3 regions of the Bacillus sp. GW821-FHT01G09 genome follow, and region 1 is predicted to be linked to each of the others. Evidence: predicted binding sites of a transcription regulator. Region 1 holds the regulator's gene; each other region holds the start of a gene.
The links. The regulator Rex, encoded in region 1, represses fermentation and respiration genes when NADH is low (regulators of the CRP and FNR family bind a similar motif). The targets are predictions, from matches to a motif close to TTGTGAAATATTTCACAA.
Positions count from the first base shown of each region.

Region 2: a site for Rex is predicted at 2,808-2,825, ahead of AC07VD_RS17095 (L-lactate dehydrogenase). Genes of this name have one in related genera too.
Region 3: a site for Rex is predicted at 3,135-3,152, ahead of AC07VD_RS03305 (YwiC-like family protein). Genes of this name have one in related genera too.

Region 1 is NZ_JBWKWL010000006.1:275,038-280,022, forward strand. It holds gene AC07VD_RS19910 (YdiK family protein) at 1-91, shown strand, start outside; gene tatC (twin-arginine translocase subunit TatC) at 323-1,087, opposite strand; gene tatAY (sec-independent protein translocase protein TatAY) at 1,094-1,267, opposite strand; gene AC07VD_RS19925 (redox-sensing transcriptional repressor Rex) at 1,289-1,936, opposite strand; gene moaC (cyclic pyranopterin monophosphate synthase MoaC) at 1,933-2,445, opposite strand; gene AC07VD_RS19935 (ABC-F family ATP-binding cassette domain-containing protein) at 2,571-4,499, shown strand; gene tsaD (tRNA (adenosine(37)-N6)-threonylcarbamoyltransferase complex transferase subunit TsaD) at 4,729-4,985, opposite strand, start outside.
Region 2 is NZ_JBWKWL010000005.1:140,556-145,540, reverse strand. It holds gene bmr3 (multidrug efflux MFS transporter Bmr3) at 1-97, shown strand, start outside; gene AC07VD_RS17100 (L-lactate permease) at 142-1,767, opposite strand; gene AC07VD_RS17095 (L-lactate dehydrogenase) at 1,799-2,764, opposite strand; gene amyE (alpha-amylase) at 2,941-4,920, opposite strand.
Region 3 is NZ_JBWKWL010000001.1:661,452-666,436, reverse strand. It holds gene argS (arginine--tRNA ligase) at 1-178, shown strand, start outside; gene narK (nitrate transporter NarK) at 313-1,500, shown strand; gene fnr (fumarate/nitrate reduction transcriptional regulator Fnr) at 1,599-2,315, shown strand; gene AC07VD_RS03305 (YwiC-like family protein) at 2,346-3,065, opposite strand; gene arfM (Crp/Fnr family transcriptional regulator ArfM) at 3,209-3,685, shown strand; gene AC07VD_RS03295 (nitrate reductase subunit alpha) at 3,880-4,985, shown strand, end outside.

The DNA of each region.
Region 1 (4,985 bases):
CATCCTGCTGATGGTGTTCGCCGCTTACAACATCAGCATTTCTTTTAAGATGTTCGCCTTTTCATTTAAAATCAAAAAGAACCAAAAATAAAGAAAATCCATTTCTGAATGAGAAATGGATTCAAATTAAATCCTAAAACGGCTTTCGTTTTAGGATTTTGTCATTTTCTGCGTGATTGAAAACCCTTGAAGTCTAGGAAAGGCGGGCATTGGAGCGGAGCGAATGTTTTCATTCGTGAGCACCAACGCACAGGCTTGACAACGAATGCGGGGGGTTGTCAACACGCTGAATCCATTTCTCTCATGAGAAATGGATTTTTTATTATTGCCCCAAAGACACGTCCTGATCGGCAGCACTGCTTTTCTGTGCTTTCCGATAAGCGGCCTTCGATATAAGGATACTGATTTCATATAAAATCAAAAGCGGGACTGTGACCATCATATGGGACAGAAGCTCAGGCGGTGTAATCAGGGCTGCGATCACCAGCAGCGTAAAATACGCATACTTTCTGATTTTCGCCAAGAACATCGGTGTCACAATTCCGAGCCTGGTCAAAAACATGAGGATGACCGGCATTTGGAACAGCAGTCCAAACGGAATCGTCAGCTGCAGAAGAAAATGAAAATATTCATTAATTCCGATCACCTGATTGACATTCAAGTCCTGAGAAATCCGCTTCATAAAATCAACAACAAAAGGAAATAAAATATAATATGAAAAAGATAAGCCCGCTAAAAACAGCAAAATAGAGATCGGAATGTAGCTGAGCGTTACTTTGCGCTCTTTCTCATAGAGACCCGGACTCACAAAAGCCCAAAGCTGATAAAGAATAACCGGCGAGGTCAGGACTATGCCGATGATAAACGCAAACTGCATAAACACATAAAGCGGGTCTGTCAGGTTAAACGCGTTAAGCGTAAGCTGCTTCGCTTCATCTGTTTCTTGCAGATACACAATAATCGGCTTTGCTAAAAAAAATCCAGCAATAAAGAAAACGACAAACGCCAGCGCTACAATCAGCAACCGTTTTCGAAGCTCAGCAATATGCTCCAGCAGCGACATTTGATTCACTTTCATTCGTGTCATCCTAACTTACTGATCTTCTTTCTTTTTTTCCTCTTCATCACTCGTTAATCCTTTTGTAGCGTTTTTGAATTCACGAAGTGTGTCTCCCGCTGCTTTCCCCAATTCAGGCAGCTTTTTGGGACCGAAGATAATCAGAGCAACGATTGCGATAACAGCAAGGCTTCCAGGACCGATCGGCATATTTGGGCTCCTCCTTTCCCTCTATTCGATTTCCTCTAAAACTGAGTAATGCTTCAAAAAATAAACAAGTGACTGAAGCTCAACTGCTAAATCTATATGATGAATTCGAATGTGTTCCGGCACATTCAAACGGGCCGGCGTAAAATTAAGGATTCCCTTGATTCCTAATGCGACCAATCTGTCTGTAATGGATTGAGCGGCAACTGCAGGCACTGTAAGAATGGCAACTGATTCATCTTTTACGTGTTGTTCAAGGTCATCAAGGTTATAGACGGGCACGCCGCCTACCTCAGTTCCTATTTTACTCTCATTTATATCAAAAGCCATAGAAATTTTTGTGTTATTATTTTTTGTGAAATTATAGTGAAGAAATGCCGTTCCCAAGTTCCCGACACCAATCAAGATGACGTCTGTCATCTCATCCTGATCAAGCGTTTTCCGGAAAAAAGACAGCAAATAATCCACATTATATCCGTATCCTTTTTTGCCAAGAGCTCCAAAATAGGAAAAATCCCTCCGAATCGTGGCAGAATCAACCTTTACGGCATCACTGAGTTCAGCGGATGATACACGCTGTTTTCCTGACGCATGCAGATTCTTTAAAAAGCGATAGTAAAGCGGCAGCCGTTTCGCCGTCGCCTGCGGAATTTTTGATTGATCCTTATTCATTTTTGGTCCTCCAAATTATACTCGGATAGTTCTCTTTTAAAGTCACCGTTTTTCCCGCCTGTCTTCTCCAGCAAGAAAGTAGGGCCGATGACCATCCCCTTATCAAGGGCCTTGCACATATCGTAAACGGTAAGAGCGCACACCGATGCAGAAGTGAGCGCTTCCATTTCCACACCTGTACTCCCTTTCGTTTTGACCTGTGCTTTTATATGAAGTATAACTTCTGCTTCTTTTATTTTCCAGTCAAACGATATATCTACCCCGCTCAATGAAAGCGGATGGCACATCGGAATGATATTCGACGTTTGCTTTGCGGCCATAATGCCTGCCACCTGTGCGACAGCCAGTACATCTCCTTTGCCGATATCGTGACTTTGTATTTTCTCGTACACTTCATTCTTCATGTGTACGCTTGAAACAGCCGCCGCAGTACGGACAGTCGAAGATTTTTCGCTGATATCCACCATCTGGGCTCTGCCCTGTTCATTAAAATGAGAAAATCCATTCATATTAAAACGCTCCTTAAACAGATCATACACTATTTTCTTCTCTATGTCTTATATGGCCAATGTATTGTTTGCTGACTTCTGGTTCATAAGCTACACTTAACTTATTATAGCAGAGGTGAAATAATATGATGATCTTACAAGTTAATCAGCTGTCCAAATCATTTGGTGCTGATACTATTTTAAACAATATAAAGCTGGAAGTCAGAAATCGTGATCGCATCGCCATTGTAGGAAGAAATGGCGCCGGAAAATCCACGCTCCTTAAAATTATCGCAGGCCAGCTTTCGTATGAAAAGGGCGAAATTATTAAACCGAAAGATATTACAATGGGATATCTCGCCCAGCATACTGGCTTGGATTCTAAGCTTACCATAAAAGAAGAGCTGCTGACTGTTTTTGACCACTTAAAAGCAATGGAAAAGGAAATGCGGGCTATGGAAGAAAAAATGGCGGCAGCTGACCCGGGTGAATTAGAAAGCATCATGAAAACCTACGACCGTCTTCAGCAGGAATTCAAAGATAAGGGCGGTTATCAATATGAAGCGGATGTTAGATCTGTGCTGCATGGTCTCGGCTTCAGCCATTTTGACGATTCTACACAGGTTCAAAGCCTCAGCGGAGGCCAGAAAACAAGACTGGCTTTAGGTAAGCTTCTATTAACACAGCCTGATTTGCTCATTCTTGATGAGCCGACAAACCATCTGGATATTGATACGCTTACCTGGCTTGAGCATTATTTACAAGGCTATTCAGGCGCCATCCTCATCGTTTCGCATGACCGCTACTTTTTGGACAAAGTAGTAAACCAGGTGTACGAGGTATCAAGAGCAGAAAGCAAAAAGTATCACGGCAACTACAGCGCTTATCTCGACCAAAAAGCCGCGCAGTATGAAAAAGATCTTAAAATGTATGAAAAGCAGCAGGACGAGATTGCAAAGCTGCAGGACTTCGTAGACCGAAATCTGGCGAGAGCCTCTACCACCAAAAGGGCGCAAAGCCGCAGAAAGCAGCTTGAGCGAATGGAAGTCATGTCAAAACCGCTTGGCGATGAAAAATCTGCAAACTTTCATTTTGATATTACAAAACAGAGCGGAAATGAAGTCCTCCGTGTTCAGGATCTCACAATCAGCTATGAAAACCAGCCGCCGCTTTTAACAGAAGTGTCATTCATGCTCACAAGAGGAGAAAGCGCAGCGCTTGTCGGCCCTAACGGAATTGGTAAATCGACATTACTGAAAACATTGATAGACACCCTAAAACCAGATCAAGGAACGATCTCATACGGCTCAAATGTCAGTGTCGGCTATTATGATCAGGAACAGGCTGAGTTGACTTCCTCTAAACGTGTCCTTGATGAGCTGTGGGACGAGTACCCCGGGCTCCCAGAAAAAGAAATCAGAACGTGTCTCGGAAATTTCTTATTCTCCGGAGATGATGTGCTGAAACCAGTTCATTCACTGAGCGGAGGCGAAAAAGCAAGATTGGCTCTAGCTAAGCTGATGCTTCAAAAAGCCAACTTTCTCATCCTTGATGAACCGACTAACCATCTGGATTTAGACAGCAAAGAAGTTCTCGAAAACGCGCTGATTGATTATCCAGGCACACTGTTATTTGTCTCACATGACAGATATTTTATTAACAGAATCGCCACAAGAGTATTGGAGCTTTCTTCAAGCCATATAGAGGAGTATCTGGGAGATTACGATTATTATACAGAGAAAAAAACAGAGCAGCTTGAATTGGAGAAAATGAATCAGCAAGAGGAAACTGATAAAACGCCAGCTACAGTGAAGTCTGACTCCAAACGTTCCTACGAGGAAGAAAAAGAATGGAAAAAGAAAGAGCGCCAACGACTCCGTCGGATTGAAGAAATTGAAACCACTGTTCAAACCATTGAAGAGAACATTAGCCGCAATGATGAATTGCTATGTGACCCTGAAGTCTATCAGGATCATGAAAAAGTACAAGCTATCCATGCAGACAATGAGAAGCTTAATCAGGAGCTGGAATCTCTTTTGTCCGAATGGGAAGAACTATCCACAGAAGAAGATTAAAAAAGTCAAGCACCTCTTTTTAGAGGTGCTTTTTATCCACAGAACATCCCCTAATAAATAAACAAAGTAAGCGCTTTATACACACTATCCACAAAATATTCTGAATTTATCCACTTTATTAACAGTGACCTCAGCCCTTTATCCATCAATATCTCTATAATTACTCCCAGATATGTGGATAAATTGTGAATTGTCTGTTAATAACAAACATATAAAAAGTCTCACGCTATTATCTCGTGAGACTTTGATAAGAAGTCAATTCAAGGCCGGGCTGGCCATTCATATCATATGCACCGCGAATTCCTTTTTCAAAAGCAATTGTACCAGCAGCAGCAATCATCGCAGCATTATCCGTGCATAAAGCTAATGGAGGAATGACAAGCGTAATCCCTTCATGCTGGGCAAATTCCTTTTCTAATGCAGCTCTGAGGCCTCTGTTTGCAGCTACTCCTCCGGCTAAAAGGACCTGTTTGACATCATATTCCT
Region 2 (4,985 bases), on a different contig from region 1:
CGCTTTGATTCCAATTGTCCTCGCGGCGGTTACCATTTTATTTATGGGAAAAGCCAGAGTGAAAACAACAGCCGAAATGACAAAGAAAGCAAATTAACATAAAAAAAGCAGTACATGCTGGGCATGTACTGCTTTTTTCTATTACACTCCTAATCTTGCAAGAATAAACGTCCATATACAAATGATCAATAACAGAATCAGGCTGTACGCCACTGTCCTTTTAAACAGTTTAGATTCCTTGCCTGTTTGGCCGACCGCTGCGGCAGCGATGGCGATAGATTGAGGAGAAACAAGTTTCGCCATGACACCGCCCGCCGTATTTGCGGCTAACAGCAAGTCTGAACCCGCACCGATCTGCGCTCCGGTGACAACCTGCAAATGACCGAACAAAGCGTTATTGCTGACAACAGAACCAGTAATGAACACGCCAATCCAGCCAAGAACAGGACTGACAAACGGGAACAGGTCTCCTGTTTTCGCCAATGCTAATCCAATTGAAGAGCTGAGCCCTGCGAAGTTGGCCAGATTGGCAAACCCCATCACGAAGCAGATCGTCATAATCGGCACCCACAGCTCTTTTCCTGTCTCCTTCAGGGAAGCAAAGGCATCCCGAGAGGAGAACTTTTTGCTGAACAGCCCTGTCACGATGACCGCCGCTAAAATCGCTGTACCAGTCGCTGACAGCAGATCAACTTTAAAGACTGCATCTAACGGCATGGCAGATGGCGCAATCGGCGGCATTTTCATAATTTGCTGATGCAGAAAAGGCATTTTGAACAGGAGCGTTGATTGATATAACAGCCCGCCTTCTTGGAAAAGCGCTTTGAAGGCTGGAAGGCTCCAGATGGTGATCGCCGCAGTTAAAATGTAGAATGGAGACCACGCTTTCGCAATGTCAGCGGCACGGTATGCCTTTTTCTCACCAGCATCGCCGGCCCCTTCCTCGCGGTAAATCTCTTTCGGCTGCCATTTGCGGAGGAAGAGGGCAAGCCCGCCCATGCTGAATAAGGCCGCCAAAATGTTTGCTAATTCCGGCCCGAGCACCGCCATTGTCAGTGTCTGAACCGCTGTATACCCACCGCTCACAACCAGAAGAGCGGGCCATGTCTGTTTGATTCCTTTCATTCGGTCTAATAAGAATACAAGCAGGAATGGTATTAAAAATGAGATCATCGGCAGTGTCCACATTAATGTCCGAGACAGCTCAAGAGCAGACAAATCACCAATCTGCGCCCCTGTGATGACAGGAATCCCGATCGCCCCAAAGGCTCCGGAGGCGGCGTTTGCAATCAAGCAGAGCGCTGCCGCTTTTAACGGTTTAAAACCAAGTTCGACGAGCAGCGCCGCGCTAATCGCAATCGGAACACCAAAACCGGCCGCGCCTTCTAAAAACGCGTTAAAACAAAAACCAATTAATAATAGCTGTAATCGTTGGTCAGGCGAAATGCCGGCAATGCTGGACCGAATAATGGTAAATTTCCCGGTTTTCACTGCGATTTTATACAGCCACACCGCCATCAGGACGATGTAGCCAATGGGCCACAGCCCGCTCCCGATTCCTAACAAAACAGAAGAAATCGCTTTTTCAACCGGCATATGAAATGCCCAAACGGAGACGAAGAAACTGACGGCTAGGGTAAGAAATGCCGCAAGAATGCCTTTCATTTTCAAAACAGTTAAAGCCAAAAGAAAAAAGAGAATCGGAGTGAGCGCCACAAGTGCGCTCACATACTCGTTTCCAAACGGATCATACAACTGCTCCCACATTGACAATCAGCCCTTTACTCTAAAGTTGCGGTTAGTTGACTTTTTGTTCTGCAAAATGAGGTTTTAAAATGTTTTTAAGGACGCCGGCGCTGTGAAGGAACTGTTCTTTTTCTTTCTCATTTAAGTTCAGCTCAGTGATACCTGCGATCCCTCCGCGGTTCACGACAGCCGGCACACCGATGTACACGTCATCTGCACCGTATTGCCCGTCCAAATATGTGCTGACAGTTAATATGCTGTTTTCATTATGAAGAATGGCTTTTGTAATGCGAGCAAGACTCATCGCAACCCCATAATAAGTCGCGCCTTTTTTCTCAATGATATGGTAAGCTGCGTTTTTCACATCATCTACAATTTGGTCCAGCTCCTCTTGTTTGTATGCATCGTTTTTCTCAACGAGTTCACTGACCGGCACACCGCCGACATTCGCGTGGCTCCAAACAGGAAGCTCTGTGTCGCCGTGCTCTCCGATAATATGCGCGTGCACGTTTTGAGGCGCTGCGCCAAAGTATTCGCTCAGCATGAAACGGAATCTCGCAGAATCTAGTGTTGTGCCGCTTCCGATCACCCGCTCTTTTGGCAGGCCGCTGAATTTCCATGTTGCGTAAGTCAGGATATCAACCGGATTTGTCGCGATTAAGAAAATACCGTCAAATCCGCTCTCCATGACTTCACTAACGATGCCTTTGAAAATCTTCAAGTTCTTTTCTACTAATTCAAGGCGTGTCTCACCAGGTTTTTGGTTTGCTCCGGCGCAAATGCAGACAATATCAGCATCCTTGCAGTCTTCATATGTTCCGTAAGATGTTTTGACCGGTTGTGGCGCAAACGCCTTTCCGTGGTTTAAATCCATCACATCGCCCATTGCTTTTTCTTTATTTACATCAATGACCACAAGCTCATCTGTGATCCCTTGGTTAATTAACGCAAATGCATAACTGCTTCCAACAAAACCCGCTCCGATTAAAGCTACTTTATTTACATGTTTGTTCATCATTAATCATCCTTCCAGGGTATGTTTCTCTTTGATGTCTTTTTGTTTGTGAAGTATTTCACATTTATATTGTGCAACACTTCACAAACTTTTGCAAGGGAAAAGTTTTGTCTGATTTATGAACAAAAAAGAAACCATCATAGATGGTTTCTTTCGGTAAGTCCCGTCTAGCATTGTCCTCAATGGGGAAGAGAACCGCTTAAGCCCGAGTCATTATATAAACCATTTTGCACGTAATCAAAGCCAGGCTGATTCTGGCCGGGCACTTGGGCGCTGCCATTATTAAAAATCACTTTGGCGTTGGTTGTATCCGTATCCGCAGGCAGCGTCAGCGTGTAAATTCCATCTGCATTTTTAGTCATTGGTTTTCCAGGCCAAGGTCCGGTCAATTCAATTGCCCCGCCCCCATCATGTTTATAGATATAAGCATTTACCTGGCTCCAATGATTCGGATTTTGATAGCCGATGGTTTTGGCCGAAGCTGGATCTCTTTTAACAAAGCTGTATTCCTCGGTCCTCGTTACACCATCACTGTTCGTTCCTTTTAACATGATGGTGTATGTTTTGCCAAATGGATCTCCTTTTCCGATTGTGAATTGATCTCCATCCTTAAACGCTGTCTCTGGTCCATTATTGATTTGATAAACGGCTTTTGTTGTATTCGCATCTGCACGCAAGGTAATCGTCAGTTGATCATTGAAAGAATGTGTTACACCTGTTTTGTAATTCTCAAGGAAAACATGAGGCGCTTTTGCAATATCATCAGGATAAAGCACAGCTACAGACCTGGCATTGATCGTGCCTGTCAGTTTACCATCGTTCACTTGAAATGAACCCGCTCCAGCTTTATTGTCATACCTGCCATCAGGCAATTTTGTTGCCGTATTGATAGAGACAGAGGATGAACCTGCATTTGCCAGCACAACGCCATGTGAGCCGCGCTGATTCATAAATATCTGGTTGTTTCCATTCGGGTTCGAGAGTTCCTCAGGCTGTCCAGCCATCACATTGTGAAATCTATTGACCGCAGTGATAGCCTGATCTTCAAATAAAGCACTCCCGCGATCGCCTATTTGGCTTTTCCCCGGGAATCTCACACCATTTCCGCCTCCCTCAGGTCTGGAAAAGAAAAGAGGCGTACTGCCTGAACGAGAAGCTATCACCGCCCAGCCTAAACGGATATCATCATCGCTCATCCATGTCGACTCTTCATCATCATTGGCATACGTATCATGCGACTCTACCCATGTCACTAGCTTGTCCGCAGACACATCAGATGCATAGTGGGAGATATTCGACACGCCCAGATTACGATTCTTTAAAGCGGACCTTATGGAATGCCCATAGTTAGACGCTGTCACATCCATATAATTCGCATATGCAGCATCTCTGGAGGCACTATCCTGCAGGATTTCTCCGTATTGGAACTCTGCAGATGTATTTGTGATATTCGGCCAAAATTGACTGCCGTAACTCCCATCATCCGGAAGCTCTATATGTTTGGCGGCATCAAATCGAAAACCGTCTGCCCCGTCATTCAATGCCCTTTCTAAGAACCGTTTCAGATAGGACTGTACTTGTGTATTTTGTGTATTCCAGTCATACAGCCCGAGCAATGAATTCTGCGTGACATCCCATCGATCAGACCAGTTTTTAATTTGTGTGTTTCCATGTGTCCAGTTTGGAATACTCTTAACCTCATTGGAAATCGCGGCATAATCACTGGTGGTATGATTGATGACCGCGTCAACAATGACCTTTATGCCATATTCTTCAGCGGCTGCACACATTTCTTTAAATTCTTGTTCAGTACCTAAGTAACGGTTGCCAATTTGGTACGATGTCGGCTGATACAGCCAGTACCAGTTCGACATGTTTTTATCTCCTTGATTCCCTTCCTTTACTTGGTTAATCGGAGATGTCTGAATGGCTGTATATCCTGCATCATGAATATCCTTCATATTGTGTTTTAACGTATTGAACGACCAATTCCATGCATGAAGAATGGTTCCGCTTTTGATCGACGGTGCTGTAAGCTCATTCGATTTGTTCGCCGTTTCAGCACTCGCAGCCGCCGGTCCTGCCAGAACCAAATGAAACAGCAATAAAAATCCAGCGAATAACGGCAGTAAAGAGGTTTTGAATCGTTTTGCAAACATTCTTGACACTCCTTATTTGATTTTTTGAAGACTTACTTCGGAGTCAAAAATCCCTCTTACTTCAT
Region 3 (4,985 bases), on a different contig from region 1:
CACTAACTATATTTATGATCTGGCTTCTGCTCTGCACAGCTTCTACAACGCAGAGAAAGTCATCGACCCTGAAAATGAAGAGAAAAGCCGCGCGCGCCTGGCTTTAATGAAGGCAACGCAAATTACGCTGAACAATGCGCTTCAGCTGATCGGCGTATCGGCTCCGGAAAAAATGTAATCACGATCAAAAGGACAAAGTCTTCGGGCTTTGTCCTTTTTTATGAGAAAAACGTGTGATGTAATTCACAATCCTGTTTGGCGAGTTTTTGTATGATAAGACTGATTATTGAATCATTGAAAGGGGCAAGCCAAATGATCAACCGTCAACACATTCAATTATCGTTACAGTCATTAAGCTTGGTGGCAGGGTTTATGGTTTGGGTGCTGATTTCATCACTCATATCCCAAATCACATTAGATATTCATTTAAGCAAGGGTGAGATTTCTTTGGTGACGGCGATTCCTGTGATCCTCGGGTCGCTTCTCCGCATTCCTTTAGGGTATTTAACGAACAGGTTTGGCGCGCGGCTCATGTTTATGGTCAGCTTCATCCTGCTTTTATTTCCTGTATTTTGGATCAGTATCGCGGATTCTCTGTTTGATTTAATCGCAGGCGGCTTTTTCTTAGGGATCGGGGGAGCGGTGTTTTCCATTGGGGTGACCTCCCTCCCGAAATATTATCCGAAAGAAAAGCACGGTGTCGTCAATGGGATTTACGGTGCAGGAAATATCGGGACAGCCGTTACGACATTTGCAGCGCCGGTTATCGCTCAAGCTGTCGGGTGGAAATCAACCGTGCAGATGTATCTGGTTTTGCTGGCTGTCTTTGCCTTACTGCACGTTTTGTTCGGTGACAGGCATGAGAAGAAGGTCAAAGTTTCTGTTAAGACTCAAATCAAAGCCGTTTACCGAAATCATGTGCTATGGTTTCTGAGCCTGTTTTATTTTATTACGTTCGGTGCCTTTGTCGCCTTCACTATCTATCTGCCGAACTTTCTGGTGGAGCATTTTGGGCTGAATCCTGCAGATGCCGGCTTGCGGACGGCTGGCTTTATTGCGGTTTCTACGCTGCTCAGGCCTGCAGGCGGATTCCTGGCTGATAAAATGAGCCCGCTCCGCATCTTGATGTTTGTTTTTGCCGGGCTTACATTATCAGGCATTATCCTATCATTCTCGCCGACAATCGGCCTTTATACGTTTGGATCATTAACCGTGGCCGTCTGCTCAGGCATAGGAAACGGGACTGTTTTTAAACTGGTGCCTTTCTATTTTTCGAAGCAAGCGGGGATTGCCAATGGGATTGTGTCTGCCATGGGCGGATTAGGCGGCTTTTTTCCTCCGCTCATATTGGCGAGTGTGTTTCAGGCAACAGGCCAGTACGCGATCGGGTTTATGGCGCTTTCAGAGGTGGCGTTAGCCAGTTTTGTCCTTGTCATATGGATGTATTGGCAGGAAAGAATGAAAACACACACGGAGAGAAACAGCCAGAGCATCAACTAACACTGGGGCATTCACAAGATTGTTAGTTTTTTCTCGATGGGTACAAATCAATTCACGTTACAATAAACACACAACGTGACTTTCTTCGAGGTGAGCTCATGAATTTTCTCTCTGTTCGACCATCTGATAGTGATCTTATATCCAGCGATCTGCATGAATTGCTGGAATCGATCAGCACGAAAAGAAAAATGGAAAAACACACGTATTTGTTTCGAGAAGGAATGGATGCAGAAGAGCTTTATCTGATTCAATCAGGACTCATTGAAATCGGCAAGCTGACATCTGACGGAAAAGACCTGACGCTTAGAATCTGCCAAAAGCATGATATCGTCGGTGAATTAACACTTTTCACTGAAGAACCAAGGTATATGCTCAGTGCAAAAGTGCTAGAGGATGGCGAGGTGCTCGTCATTAATAAAAATAAGCTGGAAAAAGAATTAATCCAAAACGGCGCTTTGACATTTGAGTTCATGAAATGGATGAGCACGCACCTCCGGAAGATTCAGTCCAAAATCAGGGATCTGCTTCTTCATGGCAAAAAGGGGGCGCTCTATTCTACCCTTATCCGCTTATCAAACAGCTACGGAGTGGAGCGAAGCGACGGCATTCTGATTAACATTGTCCTGACAAATCAGGATTTGGCAAAGTTTTGCGCGGCTGCACGGGAAAGCGTCAATCGTATGCTCGGAGATCTCCGCAAAAAAGGGGTTATTTCGATAGACGAATCCGGAAAAATTATTTTGCACAAGCGGGACTATTTACGATGTGAGATTGAGTGTGAAAATTGCCCGCTGGAGATTTGCAATATTGACTGAAAAAACAAGGACAGTGATGTCCTTGTTTTTTTACCTTGTGATAAACAGGCACATGACGGCAAGAAAGAAGCAGGCATTCACGATTTCCAGAATGCCAATCGTTTTCACGGGCCAATCCCTTCCATGAAAAAACCATGCCCGCAAGCTGCTCGGGATAAAAGCGAGAAACGCCCATCCTGCTCCGAAAAGAGCGGATAAAAAGGGGAGCAGCAGGTGATACCCCCATGACCAGTATGCAAATGCCCTGTTCTTTCTTTCACGAATCACCGATTTCACATAAAAGGAACTCCCGATAAAAAATAAAGCAGACTGCAAGAAAATAAACCAAGCCCAGCCGTCAAGGGTTCCCATCCCCAGCCAGCAGCTCGCAAACCCGCCCGAACAAAAGAACAAGACACCTGCAACATCATTCAATAAGGCTCGTTCGTTTTTTCTGCGGGCAAAATACATATGTATGAGAAACAGCGGCAGTAAAGAAACGCCCACCCAGATGAGAGGCGGCTTATGAAAGACCGAGATCATCAAAAAGCAGCAGGCGGGAAAACCGTAATAACACATCCACTTTTGATATGGTTTGCTTTGTTTCTTTTTTAAGGCAAGCGTAACGGGATAAACCGCTAAGTATAGGAAAAGCCAGCCAAGGAAGAGCGGAATATGCCAAATAACGGGGCCTCCCTTGACCATGCCGAGTAAAAATGGGATCAGCAGCATCGCCCACGCGCCGTGCTGCTTCGAAATCAGCGCCTTCATCGAAATCCTCCTTTTTTCTTTCATTATAAATGCAGTCACCCTCCTGATAAGTGACATTCATCATACAGGCTGTGAAATACATCACTGCTGTACAGGCTCGATCGAGCTACACTAAAGCTATCCTTAGCACAGGAGGTTTTCCTATGAATCAGTGTGACTATTTATTATTTCTGAAACAACTTCCTATGTTTAATGAAGTGCCTCTATCCATTGTCGAAACCTTGCTGAAAAACGGCACGTTTATCCGCGGCTCATGTGATCAGTCTCCATCTTTTCTTCATTCTCAATCTGTTTATATTGTATTAAAAGGCAGTGTCCGTTTTATGGACACAAGGCTCCCTGAAGGGTCGAAAACCGTTGCGCTGTGGGAAAAAGGCGATGTGTTTCCGATTGATGAAAAAGGCGGGCTTTATTTATCGCCCTTTATCTCAGTCAATGCCACTTCAGACATTCTGATTCTCAATATCCCATATTACATATTTAAGAAAATGATGTCTTATCATCCGCAGCTGCAAATGAACTTTTTGGCTATGCTTCAGCAAAATGTTTTTTGTTCCTATCAATTATTTTTGCGGTATCTGTATACATCACAGGATGAAAACGCTGAGCCCGGTTCTTAAATAGAGCCGGTTTTTTTGATCTTTGAATAAAAGGCAGCTAATAACCCAAGCGTCCTGCCTGAACGCAGCCTTCCTTCTCCTTTGTGTGAACATTTTGTGAAAAAAGCAGAGTGTGTGACATAGTTCACAAGGAAACACGCTGTCTCTGTTTATAGTGAACTTAGCATCACCTGACTCGGAAGGAGTGAACTCTCATGAAGAAAAAGAAAATGAGTCCGTTGTTTAGGAGATTGAATTATTTCTCTCCTATCGAACACCATTCAAATAAACATAGCCAAACTACCCGCGAGGATCGCGATTGGGAGAATGTATACAGAAACAGATGGCAGTACGACAAAGTCGTTCGCTCCACCCACGGCGTCAACTGTACAGGGTCTTGCAGCTGGAATATTTATGTGAAAAACGGAATTGTCACGTGGGAAGGGCAAAATTTGAATTATCCATCAACAGGCCCGGATATGCCTGATTTTGAACCGAGAGGCTGCCCGCGGGGGGCCAGTTTTTCATGGTATATCTACAGCCCGCTCCGTGTGAAATATCCATACGTGCGCGGTGTGCTGATCAATTTGTGGCGGGAGGCATTGCAGACGCATCAAAATCCATTGGAAGCCTGGAAATCGATCGTCGAAAACCCTGAAAAAGCGAAGTCCTATAAACAGGCGAGAGGGAAAGGCGGTTTTGTGCGCGCTGAATGGCCGGAGGTGCTGAAGCTGATTTCAGCCTCTCTGCTGTATACAGTGATGAAATACGGGCCTGACCGAAACGTCGGTTTTTCTCCGATTCCGGCCATGTCCATGATCAGCCACGCATCAGGCTCCCGGTTTATGTCGTTAATCGGAGGCCCTATGCTCAGTTTTTATGACTGGTATGCGGATCTTCCTCCAGCATCCCCGCAAATTTGGGGTGACCAGACGGACGTTCCGGAAAGCAGTGATTGGTACAATTCCGGCTATATTATCACATGGGGCTCCAACGTTCCGTTAACGAGAACGCCTGACGCGCATTTTTTGGCGGAGGCCCGCTATAAAGGCGCTAAGGTCATTTCGATCAGTCCAGATTTTGCGGAATCCTCAAAGTTCGCGGATGACTGGCTGAGTATTCGCCAAGGGACTGACGGGGCGCTTGCGATGGCGATGGGTCACGTTATTCTGCAGGAATTTTACGTGAACCAAGAAACTGAACGTTTTATTGAGTACGCGAAGCAATACACTGATTTTCCATTTCTCGTCACTCTGTCAAAAGAAAATGGCGTATACACAGCGGGACGGTTTCTGCATGCGAAGGACATCGGGCGGCAGAC